DNA from 2 places in the Knoellia sp. p5-6-4 genome. Region 1 is predicted to be linked to the other one. Evidence: riboswitches for the same ligand, from Rfam matches in the RefSeq annotation. Region 1 holds a riboswitch; the other holds the start of a gene.
What was found. A riboswitch is a leader RNA that binds a small molecule or an ion and turns the genes downstream of it on or off. The one in region 1 is predicted to bind S-adenosylmethionine.
Positions count from the first base shown of each region.

Region 2: linked by a shared signal. The riboswitch ahead of P2F65_RS10430 (cyclic-phosphate processing receiver domain-containing protein) and the one ahead of P2F65_RS14085 (aminotransferase class V-fold PLP-dependent enzyme) in region 1 are both predicted to bind S-adenosylmethionine.

Region 1 covers NZ_JARGZF010000002.1:543,598-550,796, reverse strand. The annotation lists gene P2F65_RS14085 (aminotransferase class V-fold PLP-dependent enzyme) at 331-1,731, opposite strand; SAM riboswitch class IV at 1,774-1,886, opposite strand; gene P2F65_RS14080 (DNA translocase FtsK) at 2,232-4,910, shown strand; gene P2F65_RS14075 (multidrug effflux MFS transporter) at 5,027-6,322, shown strand; gene P2F65_RS14070 (ion channel) at 6,368-7,027, shown strand; gene P2F65_RS14065 (dipeptidase) at 7,024-7,199, opposite strand, start outside.
Region 2 covers NZ_JARGZF010000001.1:2,146,921-2,154,119, reverse strand. The annotation lists gene P2F65_RS10455 (SRPBCC domain-containing protein) at 1-433, shown strand, start outside; gene P2F65_RS10450 (cupin domain-containing protein) at 626-940, opposite strand; tRNA gene P2F65_RS10445 (tRNA-Lys) at 1,232-1,304, shown strand; gene P2F65_RS10440 (GYD domain-containing protein) at 1,850-2,170, opposite strand; gene P2F65_RS10435 (class I SAM-dependent methyltransferase) at 2,370-3,128, opposite strand; SAM riboswitch class IV at 3,229-3,338, shown strand; gene P2F65_RS10430 (cyclic-phosphate processing receiver domain-containing protein) at 3,377-3,805, shown strand; gene P2F65_RS10425 (alpha/beta fold hydrolase) at 3,774-4,568, opposite strand; gene P2F65_RS10420 (hypothetical protein) at 4,657-5,571, shown strand; gene P2F65_RS10415 (response regulator transcription factor) at 5,585-6,241, opposite strand; gene P2F65_RS10410 (sensor histidine kinase) at 6,234-7,199, opposite strand, start outside.

The sequences.
Region 1 (7,199 bases):
CTGCCACTCGTGGCGGTAATCAGGTTGGGCGCAAGATTTCTGCCATGGGTTTCTTCATCGTTCTCGCCATTCTCGTCACCATCGCGATCCTCGCCCCGATCTACGGGGTCGACACCAGGTTCGACCGCGACCAGCACCCGCGCTGGTCCTGACCTCTTCCGCCGCCTGGCCCAAGCGCCCCACGTGCGTGAGGTCCCAGCTCTCGCGTGAAGAGTGCTGTCCTGGCGCGAGAGGTGGGACCTCGCACCACGGTGAGGCGCCGCCAGGCACGCCCCGCGACCAGCAACCGCGCTGGTCCTGACCCGGCTGACCCTTCGGCCTGCTCCCGCCTCACCAGGGGCGGGGGAGGCTGAGGTCGCGCGGGTCGGACACCGGCGTCCAGCCCTCAGGGCCGCGCTCGTACTCGAAGGCGGGCCCCCGGGCGGCCAGCGACGCCACGGCCGACAGCAGCCGGTCCACGTGCTCGGCGGTGTTGGCCAGCCCGACGCTGGCGCGGACCGCGGTCGCCGGGCCGGCGGCATACGGGTCGTCGAGCAGGGCGTCCACCAGGAGGTGGGCGCAGAACTTGCCGTCCCGCACGCCGATCCCGTGCTCGGCGGAGAGGGCTGCCGACACGAGCGAGGAGTCCAGGCCGTCGACCGTGAACGCCACCACGGGCACCCGCTCGTGGTCGGGGCCGAAGATCGAGTAGGTCTGCACGCCGTCGACGGCGGCCAGGCCCTCGGTCAGCCGCCGGCCCAGGGCGATCTCGTGCGCCTCGACGGCCTCGCGGTGCTCGGCCAGCGTCGAGCACGCCGCCGCCAGCGCGACCGCGCCGATCACGTTGGGGGAGCCGGCCTCGTGGCGCGCCGCCCCCCGGTGCCACCTCGTGCCCCGTTCGGTGACCGAGGCGGTCGCGCCGCCGCCGGCGAGGTACGGGGCGGCTTGGTCGAGCCAGTCGCCCGGCCCCGCGAGCACGCCGGCGCCGAACGGCGCGTAGAGCTTGTGGCCGGAGAAGGCGACGTAGTCCACCCCGAGCGCCTCGAGGTCGATGGTGCGGTGCGGGGCGAGCTGCGCGGCATCGAGGGCCACCCGGGCGAAGTGCTGGCGCGCGACCTCGGCGAGCTCGCGCACGGGCCACACCTCGCCGGTGACGTTGGAGGCCCCGCACATCACCACAAGGCGGTGGCGGGCGGTGGAGCGCTCGAGCGCGCTCGACAGGAGCACGCGCGCATCGTCGAGGCTGCCGGGGACCGGCAGGCGGGTGGTGCGGCCCGCCCACGGCAGCAGCGTGGCGTGGTGCTCGGCCTCGAAGACGAAGACCTCCGTGCCCCGGGGGAGGGCGCGGGCGAGCAGGTTGAACGAGTCGGTGGTGTTGCGGGTGAAGACGACCTCGTCGCCCTCACGCGCACCGACGAAGCGCCGGACCTCCTCCCGGGCCGCCTCGTACCACCGGCTCGTCACGCGCGAGGCATACCCGTTGCCCCGGTGCACCGACGAGTAGGTGCGCAGGGCGGTGTCGACGGCCTGCTTGACCGAGACGAGAGCCGGTGTGGAGGCGGCGTGGTCGAGGTTGGCGTAGTCGACCACGGTGCGGTGCAGGGTCGGCACGCCGAGGTCGGCCGATACCACCGGGGGCACCGGGCCCGCGCCGGCGGGCTCGCCGGGCACGGGCCGCAGGTGGCGACGGTGGTGGGCCTGCCCGGTGTGGGTCTCGGGGGCTCGGTTGCGGCTGGTGCTGGCGATGGACACGGCGTGCTCCTGGGGTCCGGTGGACCCGGGGGAGTGGCCGCGGGTCCGCGCTTGCCACCTGCGGGCGCAGGCGACCCGGTCGTCACCCGGAGCACCCCACCGCGGAGGAGGGTTGCTGGCCAGCAAGCCGGGGCTGCGCGCTGGCACTCATGACCTTGGCGGGAACGGTAGCGAGCGACGTCCGCCCGGCGCCACCAGGTCGGTGGTGTTTCCCGCCATCTGAGACCCGGCCCCAAAGGACAGCGGGCGTGGCGGGGGCGAGGGGCGCGGTGGCCAGGCCTGCCTGCGTCGACGCTCCCGCCAGAGCGTCGACGCAGGCCCCGCCAGACGCACCCTCAGGGTGGCACGTCCGCGCCGACGCTGGTGCCCTGACCTGCGGAAATGGCCGAATCCCGATAGGCGGGTCCACCGTTCGGAGGATGCCGTCGCGGGCAAGAAACCGCTCGCTGTGGCGCGTGTGACGCGTGTTTCCGCAGAGGCGATCGCGTACCGTGCGGAGCATGGCGACACGTCCGTCCACCTCCGCGCGCTCTTCGACGAGTCGCAGCACGTCCACGCGCCCGGCCAACCGCAAGCCCGCCACCAAGAAGGCGGCCCCGCGCGGGCAGGCCAAGGGCGGCGGCCTGCCGCTGCCGCTGCGCGCGATCCGGGGGACGTGGATGGGCATGGCGCACGTCGCCGGCGGCGCGGTGCGCCGCGTCGGCCACAGCGCCCGTGACCTCGAGCCCGAGCACCGCCGCGACGGCTTCGGGTTCGCCCTCATCGGCCTGGCCATCGTCGTCGCCGCGCGCGAGTGGTGGGCGTTCGAGGGCGTCGTCGGTGACGTCGTCCACGCCGTCGTCGCCGGGACGTTCGGCCGGGTCGCGTATGCCGTGCCGCTCGCCCTGCTCTTCCTCGGCCTGCGCCTGCTCCGGGCGCCGGACGAGTCCACCGCCAACTCCCGGATCGGCATCGGCCTCGGGGCCCTCTCCTTCGCGGCCTCCGGCCTCGTGCACGTCGCCAAGGGCATCCCGCAGCCGCCGGACGGCGCCGACCCCATGCGTGACGCGGGCGGCATCATCGGTTTCCTCGCCTCGAGCCCCCTCGAGGCCGCGGTCAGCGTCTACGGCACGGTGCCGATCCTCCTGATGCTCGGCTTCTTCGGGCTGCTCGTGCTGACCGCGACGCCGGTCCACATGATCCCCGAGCGGCTCGCCGAGCTGCGTGACCACCTGCTGCACCGCGGCACACCCGTCGAGGAGCCCGAGGAGGAGAAGCCCAAGCGGCAGCGACGCAAGATCGGCCCCGACGCCGACGGCAACCTCGACGGCGACATGCCGTTCGAGCAGGCCGCCGTCGTCGCCCCGGACGGCAAGCGGCTGCGCCCCGGCCAGAAGCGCCCCACGACGCCTGGCGTCCTGGCCCCCAGCTCGACCAAGGAGCCCGGTGGCGCCGCCCAGAGTCCGGCGGTGGAGGTCAAGGCCGCCCTCGAGGCCCCACCCACGACGCCGCTGCCGCAGCGGGTGGAGCAGCTCGCCCTCGCCGGCGACATCACCTACACCCTGCCCGACAACGCGATCCTCGAGCCCGGGTCGCCGCACAAGACCCGCAGCGCCGCCAACGACCGCGTGGTCGAGTCGCTGACGCAGGTCCTCGAGCAGTTCGACATCGACGCGCAGGTCACCGGGTTCAGCCGCGGCCCCACCGTCACCCGCTACGAGGTCGAGCTCGGCCGGGGCACCAAGGTCGAGCGCGTCACCGCGCTGTCGAAGAACATCGCGTATGCCGTGGCCTCGGCCGACGTGCGCATCCTCAGCCCGATCCCGGGCAAGTCCGCGATCGGCATCGAGATCCCCAACGCCGACCGCGAGAAGGTCAGCCTCGGCGACGTGCTGCGCAGCCAGGCGGCCCGCGGCAACGAGCACCCGATGGTCATGGGCGTCGGCAAGGACGTCGAGGGCGGCTACGTCATCGCCAACCTCGCGAAGATGCCCCACCTGCTCGTGGCGGGCGCCACCGGCGCCGGCAAGTCGAGCTTCGTCAACTCGATGATCACCTCGATCCTCATGCGCTCGACACCGGACGAGGTGCGCATGGTGCTGGTCGACCCCAAGCGCGTCGAGCTCACGGCCTACGAGGGCATCCCGCACCTCATCACCCCGATCATCACGAACCCGAAGAAGGCCGCCGAGGCCCTGCAGTGGGTGGTGCGGGAGATGGACACCCGCTACGACGACCTCGCGATGTTCGGGTTCAAGCACGTCGACGACTTCAACAAGGCGGTCCGCGCGGGCAAGGTCAAGCCGCTGCCGGGGTCGGAGCGGCAGATCCACCCCTACCCGTACCTGCTCGTCATCGTCGACGAGCTCGCCGACCTGATGATGGTCGCGCCGCGCGACGTCGAGGAGTCGATCGTCCGCATCACGCAGCTCGCGCGCGCCGCCGGCATCCACCTGGTGCTCGCCACCCAGCGCCCCTCGGTCGACGTCGTCACCGGCCTCATCAAGGCCAACGTGCCGTCGCGGATGGCGTTCGCCACCTCCTCGCTCGCCGACAGCCGGGTCGTGCTCGACCAGCCCGGCGCCGAGAAGCTCATCGGGCAGGGTGACGCGCTCTTCCTCCCCATGGGCGCCAGCAAGCCGATGCGCGTGCAGGGCGCCTGGGTCACCGAGTCCGAGATCCACGCCGTGGTCAAGCACGTCACCGAGCAGCTCAAGCCCAACTACCGCGACGACGTCACCGTGGTCGCGGCCAAGAAGCAGATCGACGACGACATCGGCGACGACCTCGACCTGCTGCTGCAGGCCGCCGAGCTCGTGGTCACGACGCAGTTCGGCTCGACGTCGATGCTCCAGCGCAAGCTCCGGGTGGGCTTCGCCAAGGCGGGGCGGCTCATGGACCTGCTCGAGTCCCGCGGCGTGGTGGGCCCCTCGGAGGGCTCGAAGGCCCGCGACGTGCTGGTCAAGCCCGACGACCTGCCGACCACGCTGGCGCTCATGCGCGGCGAGGACGTCCCCGACCCCGACCCGGTCTTCGACGGCGACGGCGCGGGGGCGGTCACCGACGGCTCGGTCGACCGCACCGACGAGGTCGCGGTCGGCGCCTACGCGGCCCGCGACCTCGGCCCCGACCTCGACGCCTACGAGCAGGTGGACGGCGAGAGCGATGAGGACGCCTGGTCGCTCACCGAGCGCGGCTGAGCATCGGCCCCACGACCCCGGTACGCCGTGGTGGCACCAACGGTGCTCCACCGGCATACGCCGTGGAATGAGACGGCGCGGAATAGTGAGCCCACTCGGTTGCGTTGGCCACCGACGTGACTGCGCCGACCACTGAGCTGACTCCCGGACCCACCGACCCGGCGCAGCGACCCAGCCGCCGGGGCGTCCGCCGCCCGCGGCCGGTGATGCTCGAGGCGCCGCGCGGCCGCTCCTACGTGAGGTTCGTGCTGGTGCTCGGCGCCCTCATCGCGATCGGGCCGCTCACCATCGACACCTACCTCCCCGCGATGCCGTCTATCGCCGACGAGCTCGGGGCCACGGAGTCGCAGGTGCAGGGCACCCTCACCGGGATCCTGCTCGGCCTCGGCCTCGGCCAGCTGCTCGTCGGCCCGCTGGCCGACGCCGTCGGCCGCCGCAAGCCGCTCATCGCCGGCCTCGTGCTGCACATCGTCGCGTCGGTGGCCTGCGCGTTCGCCCCCACCGTCGAGCTGCTCACCGCAGCTCGTGTCGTGCAGGGGCTCGGCAACGCCGCGGTCTCGGTGGTGGCCATGGCCACGGTGCGCGACCTGTTCACCGGCTCGGCGGCAGCCACGCTGCTCTCGCGGCTGATGCTCGTCATGGGCATCGCCCCCATCGTGGCGCCGACCATCGGAGGCGCCGTCCTCGCGCACACCTCGTGGCGCGGGGTCTTCGGCCTGGTCTCCCTCGCCGGGGTGGTGCTCGTGACGGTGGCATCGCTGCTGCTGCGCGAGACCCTGCCGCCCGAGCGTCGCCGTCGTCTCGAGCCGCTGCCGGTGCTGCGCACCTACGCGTCGCTGCTGCGCGACCGCACGTTCGTCGGGCTGGTCCTGATCTCGGGCCTGATGTTCGCCACCCTCTTCTCCTACATCGGTGGCTCGTCCTTCGTGCTCCAGGAGATCTACGGCCTCAGCGTCGCGCAGTTCGGCCTCGCCTTCGGGCTCAACTCGCTGGGCTTCCTCACCGGGTCCCAGCTCAACCCCCTCCTGCTGCGCCGTCTCGGCCCGCGCGACATCGTCCGGGCGGGGGTCGGCATCGGCGCAGTCTCCGCCCTCGTGCTGCTCGCGGCCGCAGTCACCGGCGTCGGCGGGTTGCCGCTGGTCCTCGGGCCGTTGTGGTTCCTGTTGTTCGCCTGCGGCCTGACGCTGCCCAACACCCCCGCGCTGGCGCTCACCCGGCACGGCGAGGCCGCCGGCACCGCCGCGGCGCTGCTGGGCGCCTCGCAGTTCGTGATCGGTGGCGCGGCCGCACCGGTCATCGGCGCCCTGGGGTCGGGCTCAGCCGTGCCCATGGCGCTGGTCATGGCCACCACGGCCACCGGCGCAGCCGTCGTGGCTGCCCTCACCCTGCGGGTGTCGGTGCTCGAGGACTGACGCCGCGTCGAGCCGGGAGGCGGGTCACGCCCTAGGGTGTCCGCCATGTCCGACTGGATGACCACCGTGAAGGCGCATCCCTCGGGTGTGCTCCTTGCCGCCCAGCTGATCGCCGTGCTGGCGTACCCGTTCGCCGGGGAGACCCCTGTGGGGCGCGCCGTGCTCGGCGTGTTCGGGCTGTTCGTCCTCGCCGTCGCGGTCTGGGCCGTGCGGGCCACCCCGGCGCTGACCTGGATCGCCATCACCCTCGGGATCCCAGTGATGGTCCTGACTGTCGCCGAGGCGGTGTACCCGGGCAGTGAGGTGATCCGCCTGTGGTCGTCCATCCTCCACGCCCTGTTCTACGGCTACACGGCCTACGGCCTCGTGCGGTACCTCTTCGACGACACCTTCGTCACCCGCGACGAGGTGTTCGCGGTGGGCGCCAACTTCACCGTCGTGGCCTGGGGCTTCGCCTACGCCTTCATGGCGGTGCAGGTGGTCTGGCCCAACTCGTTCGTGTCGTTCCAGGGGGAGGGGTTCCAGGGCTTCCCGAACCTGCTGTTCCTGTCCTTCGCGACCCTGACGAGCGTGGGCCTCTCGGACGTCATCCCCGTGCTGCCCCACGCGAGGTCGGTCGCCATGGTCGAGCAGGTCGCGGGCGTCCTCTACGTGGCGATGATCATCTCGCGGGTGGTCAGCCTGACCGTGCTGAAGCGGCGCTAGGGGGCCGTGGGTCCGTCGAGCTGGGCGGTCGTCGCCAGGCTGGGCCCGCGCTGCTCCTGCAGCGCCCGGGCACCCGTCTCCGCGTCGCGCATCACGCGCAGGACGTTGCCGCTGGTGAGCTTGGCCAGGTCGTCGTCGGACCAGCCCCGCTCGGCGAGCGCATCGAGCAGCG
Region 2 (7,199 bases), on a different contig from region 1:
GGATCGGGCCTGGCAGCTGTGGGCCGACCCCCGCCAGCTCGAGCGCTGGTGGGGACCACCGACCTACCCCGCCACCGTGGAGCAGCACGACCTCCGCGAGGGCGGGCACGTGGACTACTACATGACCGGCCCCGAGGGCGACCGGCACCGCGGGTGGTGGAACGTGCGCGAGGTCGAGGCGCCGCGCGTGCTGGTGGTCGAGGACGGCTTCGCCGACGAGTCCGGAGCACCCAATTCCGACATGCCCACCATGGTGATGCGGGTGGAGATCACCGACCGGCCGGGTGGGGTCACCGTGACCATCTCGTCGCGATTCCCCTCGCTCGAGGCGATGGAGCAGCTGCTCCAGATGGGCATGGAGGAGGGCCTCACGCAGGCCATGGGCCAGATCGACGCGATCCTCGCCGGCGAGCCCGCCCGGGCCCGTTCCTGACGGCCACCACAGGTCCACCCCGGGGCGCCACGACGCTCCGGGGTGTGGCCCGCGCCGGCGCGACACACACCACCATCGTCCCCCGGGCTTCAACAGAGTCGGTATGCCGCGACGGGCCGCCCGCGGCTCCCGCACCACATGGCGTGGGCCTGGGTCGGAAACGATCCGTCCGCCTGGGCGCGGCATCCCGCTTCAGGCCTCGTCGGGTCCGTCGACGTTGACCACTGCCTCCCCGCGTCCGGCTCGCACCACGATCACCGCGGCCTCTTCCGATGCCGGGTTCCCCTCGCGGTGCACGGTGTGCGGCGGCACGAAGACAAAGTCACCGGGTTGCGCGTCGATCACGTCCTGCCCGCCAGGTCCGGACTCCATGCGCAACAGCCCCGAGAGGACGTAGATGTGACTCTCGTAGTCTCCGTGGTGGTGCCACCCGGACACCATCCCGGCCTCGGTCGTGACGTGGCCTGCCCAGCTGCGATCCGTGCTGGCGGCCTGCTCCCGGTGCATGCCTGGTGTCACCTGGCCCTCTGAGCGATCTGCTGGCCGGATCAGCTTCACCCGCTTTTCGTCGCCCATTGCGCGCTCCCTGTTGCCGCGACTTGCCCACCTTCGACGCTGCTCTCGAGCGCGACGCAATGTCAAGGCGCCTGTGACGGGGTCGGTCTGGGGCACGCACCCCACGCAGCAGACGGACCCACCGGCCGAAGGCCACAACGGGGTATGGTCTCCTCGCGGTCAGGACGGTCGAACTACACCATGGTCATCCGAGGTTCTAGTGACCACAAACCCTGACCCCCCGGGCCTCTAGCTCAATTGGCAGAGCTGCGGACTTTTAATCCGTAGGTTGTGGGTTCGAGCCCCACGGGGCCCACAAACGCACAGGTCAGAAAGCCGCCGCCTTGGCCTCCGAGGCGCGTGTCCGACAGGGCGGCTTCAGCAGGGTGACGACGTGGCGGTAGTCGACATCCAGTCAGGCCAGTACAACGAAGGTGGCTTCGGCGACTTCCACGTCGACCTTTCCATCGTTCCGGCCGCCTGGTGGGCACGGACTCATGAGTGCGCTGGTGACACCCCGTGGGGCAGCGACAGCCCGAAGGGCAGGGCTCGCGAGTGGGATGGCTTGTACCGGATCCGTTCAGCGCCCGCTGGAGGCAAAGGCAGATCCGACGCCGCTTGGACCGTTGATGGAGTCGAGCAGGCGGCGTCGGTTGCGTCCGGATGACCTCGACCCTCCGTGGCGCACTCGATCCTCTGTTGGAGCTCCTGCGGCCTGGCCGGCTCCTCGAGGCCATCGAATCAGGACTCATTGATGACCAGACGCCCGTCAACGACCGCCCTGGCAGAGAGACATCGTGCGCGGTGTTCTATCGGCATTGCAGCCGGCCGCGGCTGATCCTGGTCGCCCGGGCTCCCAGCTCACTGGCCCGGAGGCGTGTAGTCGACCCTCTGCTCGGTCGCCTCGTCAACCTCCTCAGGAGTCATCAGGACGACGGTCCGGACATGGGCCAGCCCGCTGGAGTTCACGGCCAGGGCGACAGCGGCCGCGGCCTTGTTGTCCGGCAGCTCGCAGAGGGTGTACACGTCGTCCTCACCGAAGGCGAAGTCGAAGGTCACCATGCGTCCGCCCAGGTCAGAAGCGAGCTTCTCCACGACAGCCGCTCGGGCGCTGCCGCCCTTGGCCAGGACTCCCTTGGCTCCAGCGCTGTCGTAGCGCGCAATGATCATGTAACGGCTCATGTGGTCCTCCTCCAGGTCGCCACGGATGGGAGCCACGCTTCAACCACCACACCTGCGCAACAACCCCCATCGTGGTGAGCGACGGGTGAACCGGGACCACGCGAAAGCGAGCGCTTCGAGCACGCGGATAGGACGGTCCGATGACCGGTACTGCCGCCGCTCACCACGAAGGCAGCCGGGCGGCAAGGCGGCTCACCCGTCAGGAAGACGTAGACGGCCGCCGGAAGAGCGCCACCTGCAGGAAGTCGTGCGAGAAGGTCGGCTCCTCGTGGGTGTGGCCGGGCGGCATGAGCCGGGCGTCCACCAGCTCCAGCCAGGCGAACATCTCCGCCAGCTCATCCAGCGTGTACCCGACCCCGCCCTCGAGGTGCCCGTGGAGCAGCAGGTCCTTGTCCGACGCCGTGCTCCCCATCGCCCCGGCCGTGAAGGTGCAGATGCCGTACACGCCGTCCGGCGCCAGGGCAGCCGACAGCCCTTCCATGTAGGAGATCCGCCGGTGCGGCGCAAGGTGGTGGAAGCACCCCGAGTCGTAGACGAAGTCGAAGGGACCGCCGGCCACCGGCTCGCGCACGAAGTCCACCAGCCGGTAGTCGGGCCCCGGCCTCGACGCCCCCGGACCGGCGGCACCCGCCCTCTCCCTCCGCGACCGAGCCGTCTCCACGGCATACGGGGAGATGTCGATGCCGGTGACGGCAAATCCCTGGGCCGCCAGCCACGTGCTGTTGCGCCCCAATCCGCACCCGACGTCCAGGGCGGAGGACCCCCGTCCACCCGGCAGCAGGCCCTCCGCCTGCCACGCGGGCAGCGCCGCGTCGGGCAGCTCGGAGGTCAGCGGGTGCCCCTCTCGCTGGAACAGCCCGTCCCAGAACGCCGAAGCCGCGTCGCTGGTCCGCTCGGCCCCGTCGGCATAGAGACTGTCGAGCAGCTCCATCAGCTGGCCGTAGGTGGTCACGCGCACCGGGATTCCTCCTGCCTCAGACGACTCGCAGAGTCTGGCACGAGGCGGCCTTGTCCCCGACGAAGGAGCCCTGTCGGCGCTTTCTCCTACAGTGGAGACAGCTCAGGAGAGGCAACGACAAGTACCTGGCTTGTTGCCCGGCAACCTCCACCGCGGAGGTGCCCCAGGGGAAGAGCGGACCGTGCCGAACCCGGCCGGTAACAGCGGATCCGCAGCGCGCCAAGGGATCCCCGTCACCAGGAGGTCCTGTGCCTTCCAGCCACGCATCCGCCCAGCCGTCCGGCGACCACTCCGCCGACCGCCGACCACCCCGGCGGCCACTGACCGTTCTCGTCGACGACACGCGCGACTTCAAGGACGGCAGGCCGGCGCTGACGGCTCGCACCTCCGAGGAGGCGCTCGCCCTCCTCCGCGGGCTCGTCGACACCCCCATCGACGACCTCTGGCTCGACTACGACCTCGGTCTCGGCGACACGGCCCAACCCGTCGTCGACCACCTCGTCGAGCTGGCCGCAGCCGGCAGCCCCCAGTCGATCAGCACCATCCGCGTGCACAGCTCCAATATCCACCACGGGCACCGGATCTGCGCCGAGCTCGTCGCAGCGGGCTACCCCGCGCGGCGCAGCTACGCCGCGAACATGTGGGTCAGGGTGCGGTGGCAGGCGCCGCCGCGCTGACCACGTCGGCGACCTCCTCGGGGTGGGTGAAGAGGTTGTTGTGCGAACCCGGCAGCACCTCCACCCGTGCCGACGGACTGCCCGCAGCCGCTGCGACATCGGCCATCCACTGTTGTGGCGCAAACGAATCCGCCTCACCGGCGGTGAGCACGAGCGGCACCTCGAGGTCGCGCACCCGCTCCTCCGGGCGGTCGCGCCGCCCCGACCCGATGACGCTGACCAGGTCGGCGCGCAGGCGCGCGACGTCCCTGGCCGCGACCACCAGCTCTGCCGGGCTGTCCTTGCGGTATGCCGTGGCCGCGCCTCGCAGCAGCCCCGGCCATGAGCGGTGCTCGGGCCGGAAGGTCAGCCCTGCCAGCACCAGAGACAGGTCGGGGCGGTCGTGCTGGAGGCGGAGGGCTGCGCCGAGGGCGACCTGCGCGCCAGTCGAGTGCCCCACGACGACAACGGGACCGGCGAGGTCGGCCTCCCTGGTCCAGCGTGCTGCGGCCTCGCCCATCGGCTCGACCAGCGGTGGCACCCTCAGTCGGGGACGTCGCCACGCCAGCAGGTCGAGCACGACGCAGCGCAGCCCGCGCCGGGCCAGCACCTCGACGGTCGGCAGGGTGTAGCGCGGCAGCCCCAAGCCGGGCAGGAGCACCACCGTCGCGCGCGCCGGCGTCATCGGGGCGACCTCGATCGCCTGCACCCAGGCCGCGCCCACCCGGATCCAGGTCTCCCGCTTCCGGGTCTCGCCCTCGGGGGGCGCGGTCGCTTCATTCATTGCCAGCCAGCGTAGGTGTGACCAGCGCCGTCCACCTCTTCAGCGCGGGTCGAAGGAACTCCTGAGGTGCGGCCGACGTCCAACCGGCATGCCGCGCCAGACCATCGTGCTCACCGCCGTCGCCCTCCTCGCGGTGAGCCTGGTCACCGGGTGCGGCTCCAGCAACGGAGATGGCGCTCCGGCGGGCGATGCCTCCGCCCTCTTCGACCGGCGCGCCCGAGAGGTGGCGGCCGTCTGGACGGAGGGTGACCTCCTCGAGCGGTGGCGCACCAGCATCGTCCCCGCACAGGGCCTCACCATCGAGCCCGACTGGACCCCGCGTGAGACCCTCAAGGCCGCGTTCTACGGGGGCTGGGTCCGCACCGCAACCGCCCTGCCCACCACGCCGGGCACCGGGCAGGTGCGCCACCTGGACGGCACGACCGTGGAGGTCTACACGCTCGACGCGCAAGCGGCCTACGAGGCGATGGTGAACCCCCGCTCGGGCCCCTGCCCCACCCCGGCATCCGGCACGGGCTGTGAGTGGGTCACCATCACCGGCGCGCGAGCGGTCAGGACCACCCTCGCCACGGCCCGGGGCCCGGCGCAGGTGCCGGCGTGGGCGTTCACGGTGCAGGGCCTGTCCGATTCGCTGGTGCGCGTCGCCGTCGCGGAGGCCGCAGAGCCGGGCGACTTCGAGCCGAGCAGCCTCTCCGAGGCGCCTAGCGACGGCAGGCGCCGCCTGCTCTACGGACAGGACGTCGTCTCGGACACCGCCGACTCTCTGACGGTGACGATTGGCAGCGGCGACTGCGACACCGAGCGAAGAGAACACGTGCTCGAGACCGACGAGGTCGTCGTGGTCGGCGGGACGGCCCTCGCCCCACCGCCGGACCAGGCGTGCAACGCGATGCTGCGCCTCGAGGAGGTCACCGTGCCGCTGAGGACCGAGCTGGGCGACCGTCCGGTGCTCGATGCCGCCTCAGGTCGGCCACTCCTTCCCCAGGTCCTGCCGGACCGGTGACGCGGCGGGACCTCTAGAGGCCCAGGCCCGCCTCCCTCGCGCGCACTATCGCCTCGGCCCGGTCGGCCACGTGCAGCTTCGCGAAGATGTTGGAGACGTTGTTGCGCACCGTCTTCGGCGACAGGAACAGCGTCGAGGCGATCTGGGCGTTGGACCTCCCTGCGGCGACCAGCTCGAGGATCTCCCGCTCCCGTGCCGTCAGCTGCGGGAAGGCCTGCTCGGCAGCGGATCCCACCGCTGGCCCCGCGGCGAAGAAGTCGGCGATGCGACGGGCGATGGCCGGGCCGAAGATCGCCTCTCCTCGCGCCACGGCGGTCACGGCGCGTGTGATCTCAGCCTGGTTGGCGCCCTTGAGCAGGTATCCCCTGGCCCCGGCCTGCATCGCGGAGAACAGGGTGGCGTCCTCCTCGGCCATGGTGAGCATGACCACGCCGATGTGCGGGCTCGCGGCCGTGAGTCGGCGAGTCGCCTCGATGCCGTCGAGCCCGGGCATCTGCACGTCCATGACGACGACGTCGGGCTGGAGCTCGGTGGCCAGCGCCACGGCGGCGGTTCCGTCCTCTGCCGTGGCGACGACCTCGAGGCCGTCGACCGAGGCGAGCAGGGCGGCCAGCCCGTCGCGGTAGACGGGGTGGTCGTCGGCCAACAGCACCCGGATCGGCTCAGGCATCAGCAGCGGCTCCTGTCGTCTGCGGCGCTCCGGCGCCGGGAATCACGGTGCAGGGCAGGACCGCCCGCACGACGGTCCCGCCAGATGGCGGACACTCCACCGCGACGGTCCCGCCCAGCTCGGCGGCCCGCTCCCGGAGGGACAGCATCCCGACCCCCGCCGCGACATCACCAGGGATGCCGTGGCCGTCGTCGCGCACCTCGACCACGAGCGCGTTGCCCAGGTGCGCAGCACCGCCCCCCGGGCCCTTCCCGTGGAGGCCGAGACGCACCGAGCAGTGCCGGGCACCCGAGTGGCGCACGACGTTGTTGACCGCCTCGGAGGCAATCCGGAACGCCGCCACCTCGACAGCGGCCGGCAGGGACGCGCCGTCCACTCCGTCGCCCTCGACGGTGATCGACAGGTCCGGCGGTTCGAGCCGTCGGGCCAGCTGCGCGATCGCCCGCTGCAGGCCCAGCTCGTCGAGGGCGGGCGGCCGCAGGTCGTGGACCAGCCGGCGCACGTCGGCCAGCACCGCGGCGACGTCCGCGGTCGCCTGCTCGAGGAGGCGGTCTGCCTCGGCGGCGTTGCGGGAGGCCAGGTTTCGCGCCGTCTCGATGCGCAGCGTGACGGCCCCCAGACTGGGACCGAGGCTGTCGTGCAGGTCGCGCCGCAGCCGACGGCGCTCCTCCTCACGCGCCGTGACGAGCTGCTCGCGGATGGCCTGCAGGTTCGCGCTCAGCTCGCTCGCCCGCGCCGCCGCGGCTGCCTGGCGCACCACGTCGCCGAGCAGCCGCTGGTCGTGCTCCGACAGCTCGGTGCTGCCGGCGGGGCAGAGCGTCAGCAGGCCGACCCGCTCGCCGCGGTAGACCACCGGCAGCTCCACCGACCGGCCTGCTGGACGTCCGTGCTCGACCGCCTGCTTCTCGCCCGACGGGCCGTCGATCTCCACCCTGACGTAGGGCGAGCGGAACGCCTC